2 regions of the Mesorhizobium sp. LNJC405B00 genome follow, and region 1 is predicted to be linked to the other one. Evidence: predicted binding sites of a transcription regulator. Region 1 holds the regulator's gene; the other holds the start of a gene.
What was found. Region 1 encodes LexA, which represses DNA repair genes until DNA is damaged. Its sites were predicted from a motif close to TGTTCNNNNTGTGTTCNG; they were not measured.
Positions count from the first base shown of each region.

Region 2: X756_RS153025 (putative DNA modification/repair radical SAM protein) is a predicted target of LexA. The motif match lies at 1,424-1,441, and genes of this name have one in related genera.

Region 1 covers NZ_AYWC01000007.1:191,665-194,121, forward strand. Annotated here, with positions in the region: gene X756_RS150390 (GntR family transcriptional regulator) at 1-203, shown strand, start outside; gene lexA (transcriptional repressor LexA) at 409-1,191, shown strand; partial or broken gene X756_RS01000000165600 (ComEC/Rec2 family competence protein) at 1,185-2,457, opposite strand, start outside.
Region 2 covers NZ_AYWC01000005.1:222,759-225,215, reverse strand. Annotated here, with positions in the region: gene X756_RS153020 (glutamine synthetase family protein) at 1-1,325, shown strand, start outside; gene X756_RS153025 (putative DNA modification/repair radical SAM protein) at 1,443-2,457, shown strand, end outside.

The DNA of each region.
Region 1 (2,457 bases):
ACCGGAAGGCCGTGGCGGCCCTGCGCGACGCCGTGGCGATCGAACACCATACCGCCCTGATGGAAGCGGCCCTCGATCGCGACGTCGAACGTGCGAAAACTCTGATGACCGCTCACATCGGCTACACGCTGCAGGTCTATGCCCAGAGTGAACCCGGCGCGGATGCTGCGCAGCCCCGTCCGAAAAGGAAGCGGCGATCGTAGCCGACGACGCAGGGCACTTTGTCTTCGTTTCACCCCGTTGCCGGCCAACGACTACGAGCGGCGCTCGCAGCGCCGAACGTTACGCTGAACAAAACGTCAACACATTCATTAAACTTTAAAAGGTTGCGGAACACAACTGGAACAGATAGTGTTTGTTCTGGGTTTGTTTTTTCTGATTCTGGTTTCAGAACCCTTGGGGGCCGCGATGCTGACGCGCAAACAACATGAGCTTCTGATGTTCATCCATGAACGCCTGAAGGAGAGCGGAATCCCGCCGTCCTTCGACGAGATGAAGGAAGCGCTCGACCTCGCCTCCAAGTCCGGCATCCACCGCCTGATCACGGCGCTTGAGGAGCGCGGTTTCATTCGCCGGCTGCCGAACCGGGCGCGCGCGCTGGAAGTGCTGCGGCTGCCCGACTCGATCGCACCAGGCCTCAATGCGGCGAGGAAGTTTTCGCCGAGCGTCATTCAGGGCAGTCTTGGTCAAACCGGCCAAGGGCAAGGCGGCCAAGGACAAGGCGCGTTGGGCCAAGGCGGTCTCGGCCGCCAGATCAAGCCGGGCTCGCCGTCGCGTTCGATGTCGGCCGGCAATGACGATGCCGTTTCCGCGATTTCAATCCCGGTTATGGGACGCATCGCCGCCGGCGTGCCGATCGACGCCATCCAGCATCAGACCCATTCGATCTCGGTGCCGCCCGATATGATCATGGGCGGCGAACACTACGCGCTCGAGGTCAAGGGCGATTCGATGATCGAGGCCGGCATTTTCGATGGCGACACGGTCATCATCCGCAATGCCGACACAGCCAGCCCCGGCGAGATCGTGGTGGCGTTGGTCGACGATGAGGAAGCGACCCTGAAACGCTTCCGCCGCAAGGGCGCCTCGATCGCCCTGGAAGCCGCCAACCCGGCCTACGAGACCCGCATTTTTGGACCGGACAGGGTGAAGGTGCAGGGCAAGCTTGTCGGATTGATCCGGCGCTACTGAGCCGGCTTGGGTTTGTACTTTTCACGCTGGTTGTAAGGCGGCAGGCCGCGCGCTTCGCGGGAGAAGCGGCGTTGCTCGTGCCAGGGGCGATACGGCTTGTCGACGGCGAAGCGGATGGTTGGCGCTGCAGCTGCCGATTGCGGATCGAAGAAGACGGCGGCGCTGCCGTCGCGGGCCAGCTGTTTCTTCGTCACGACCAGCACCAGCGGGTCGCGGCACGGATTGTAGGCGGTGGCGTCATCGATGACGATCAGGCTCGCGAAGGCACAGGCCGGCCGCGCCGTCTTGCGGTCTTTCGCAAGCGCTACAATGGCTCCGGAAGGGTGCCGGGCGATACAGAGATCGCCGGTGCAATAGAAGGGCGAGCCGGGCGGCAGATCGAGCGGATCGAGATCGAACCGCGTATCTGTTGCCTCGAAAATCTCAGGTGGGATAATGGTTTTGGCCCGCAGCGCCCGTTTCCAATTGTCCGTGGTGAATTCGTTGGAGCGTTCGCGGTTGAGGGCGAGTTCGCCGCCACCGATCGGCATGGCCACCAGATGCGCATCCTCGGATATGAGCACGTCGGGCGTAAGCACCTGCGGCACCGTCAACAGGCCGGCCAGCGCGAAAGGCACGGCCGCCAACCTGAGCCAGGTGGTGGCCATGGTGGCGATGACGAGGGCGACCGCCACCAACAGCACCGAGCGGATGGAGATCAGCCCGACGGCGTCGACCGGCGAGCGCTCGGAAATCCAGGCCGATATAGCGATCATCGCCATCAGACCCTTGCCCATCACATAGAGGAACGGCCCGTCGGCGCCGAACGGCATCGCCAGTGCGCTGAGCACGGCAAAAGGCATGACGATCAACGAAACAATCGGCATCACGGCCAGATTGGCGATCAGGCTGAGCGGCGACACACGCTGAAAATGCCAGATGGCGAACAGCAAGGTTGCACTGCCGGCGATGATCGAGGTCATGGCGAGGCCGCCCATGGCCAGCGCGAATTTTCGCGACAGGAAGCCGACGAAGGAGCGCTTTGCCGGCGGCGTTCTCACCTTGTCGGCGCGGTAATCGGCCCAGCCGGCATAGGCGCCGACAAGGGCGGCGGTGGCAGCAAACGACATCTGGAAAGCTGGGACCGACCACCTCGTGCGGCGACACCAGGATGACGGCAATGGCGGAGATCGCCAGATTGCGCATGGTGAGTGCGGCGCGATCAAACAGCACGGCGACAAGCATGACCGCCAGCATGATGAAGCTGCGCTCGGCGGCAACCACGAC
Region 2 (2,457 bases), on a different contig from region 1:
AAATCGAAGCCTTCGATATCGTCTTGACCGACGCCAACGGGGTCGGCCGCGGCAAGATCGTGCGCCGGCATGAGCTGAAAAGCATCTTCGAGGGCGGCCGCCACATGCCGATCTCGATCCTCGGCCTCGACATCACCGGCGAGGATGTTCACGAAACCGGGCTGATCTGGACGACCGGCGATGGCGACCTCAGGGCCTGGCCGATCCCCGGCACCCTGGTGCCGCTTTACGGCACGAACCCGCCGCGCGGCCAGTTGCTGATGGCGATGTACCATCTCGAGGGACAGCCTATGTCGTCGGACCCACGGCTGGCGCTGGCCAGGCAGGTCGACATCTTGGCGGCCAAGGGCCTCTATCCCGCCGGCGCCTTCGAACTCGAATTTTTCCTGCTTGCCAATGAGCGTGACGCCGACGGCAAGGTAAAGCCGGCGGACGCCGTGCTCGACGGCCGCCGCTCGGCCAAGACGGAAGTCTATTCCGTCGACCATCTGCACGGCATGGAGCCGCTGTTTTCCGACATCTATGCCGCGGCCAAGGCGCAAGGCATTCCGGCCGAAACGGTGATTTCCGAATACGCGCCCGGCCAGTACGAGCTGACGCTGAACTATCGCAAGGATGTCATGCGGGCGGCCGACGACCTCGTCATGTTGAAGCGGCTGGTGCGGGCGCAGGCGCGCCGCCATGGTGTCACCGCCTGCTTCATGGCCAAGCCGATCGAAAAATACGCCGGCTCCGGCATGCATTTCCATGTTTCGTTGCAGGACAAGAACGGCCGCAACGTTTTTGCCGAGGCTGGCGGCGAAAGCTGGTCGCTGCCGCTGCTGCAGGGGCTCGGCGGGCTGATCCAGACCATGGCCGAATCGATGCTGGTGTTTGCGCCGCACGCCAATTCCTGGCGGCGCTTCGTCTCGCAGTCCTATGCGCCGGTGGCGCCGACCTGGGGCGTCAACAACCGTTCGGTGGCGCTGCGCATCCCGGCGGGCGACGCCAAGAACCGGCGCATCGAGCACCGGCCGTCGGGTGTCGACGCCAATCCCTACCTGATCGCGGCAACGGTGCTGGCCGGCATCATCAAGGGTCTGGATGAAGGCCTCGACCCCGGCCCCGAAACCACTGGGAATGGCTATGAAGCCGCCATCACGCGCACGACCATGCCGGTCGACTGGCGCGCTGCGATCGAGGCGGCGCGGGCATCGAGCTTCCTGAAAGAGGCGCTTGGCGAGGATCTGCATCGCACCTTCGTGGCGATCAAGCAGTCGGAGTATCTGCGCGTCGCCCGCACCGTCAGCGAGCTGGATTACCACCTCTACCTCCACGAGGTCTGAGAGAGCCTGGAACTCGGGCAGTCGTCCTGCTAGCCCGACGATCAGGCGGCGATTACTTTTTCGCCGCCTGCATCAAATGACGTGGCGCTGCAGCCTTCAAGAACATATCATGAACGGATGAGCGCACCCACCGTCCGTGAAAAGCTGGCAATCCTGTCTGACGCCGCCAAATACGATGCTTCCTGCGCCTCGTCCGGCTCGGCGAAGAAGGATTCGCTCCAATCCGGCGGTATCGGCTCCACAGAAGGCATGGGCATCTGCCATTCCTATGCGCCGGATGGCCGCTGCATTTCGCTCCTGAAAATCCTGCTCACCAATTTCTGCATTTACGATTGCAGCTACTGCATCAACCGCTCGTCATCGAATGTGCGCCGCGCCCGCTTTAGCATCGACGAGGTGGTGAAGCTGACCATGGATTTCTACCGGCGCAACTACATCGAGGGCCTCTTCCTGTCCTCAGGAGTCATCCGCTCCCCGGATGAGACCATGGCCGAAATGGTGGAAGTGGCGCGGCGGCTGCGGCTGGACGAAAAATTCTCCGGCTATATTCATCTGAAGACCATTCCGGAAAGCTCGGCCGAACTGGTCGAGCAGGCCGGGCTCTACGCCGATCGGCTGTCTATCAACGTCGAACTGCCGACCGATGAAGGCGTCAAGAAACTGGCGCCGGAGAAGAAGCCGGAAACGATCCGGCTTTCCATGGCGAACCTGCGCCGGAAGATGGAGGAAAAAGCCGAGCCGACGCTGAGGACCAAGAAGCGCGAACGCTTTGCGCCCGGAGGTCAGTCGACGCAGATGATTGTCGGCGCCGACAAAACATCCGACGACGGCATTTTGCACACCAGCGCGCGGCTCTATGGCAGCTATCACCTGCGGCGCGTCTATTATTCCGCCTTCAGCCCGATCCCGGATTCGTCATCGTCGCTGCCGCTGCAAAAACCGCCGCTGATGCGCGAGCACCGGCTCTATCAGGCCGACTGGCTGATGCGTTTCTACGGCTTTTCGCAGCCGGAAATCCTCGCCGGCAGCAGCGACGGCATGCTCGATCTCGCCATTGACCCCAAGCTCGCCTGGGCTTTGCGCAATCGGGCGAGGTTTCCCGTCGACATCAACCGCGCCGACCGCGAAGCGC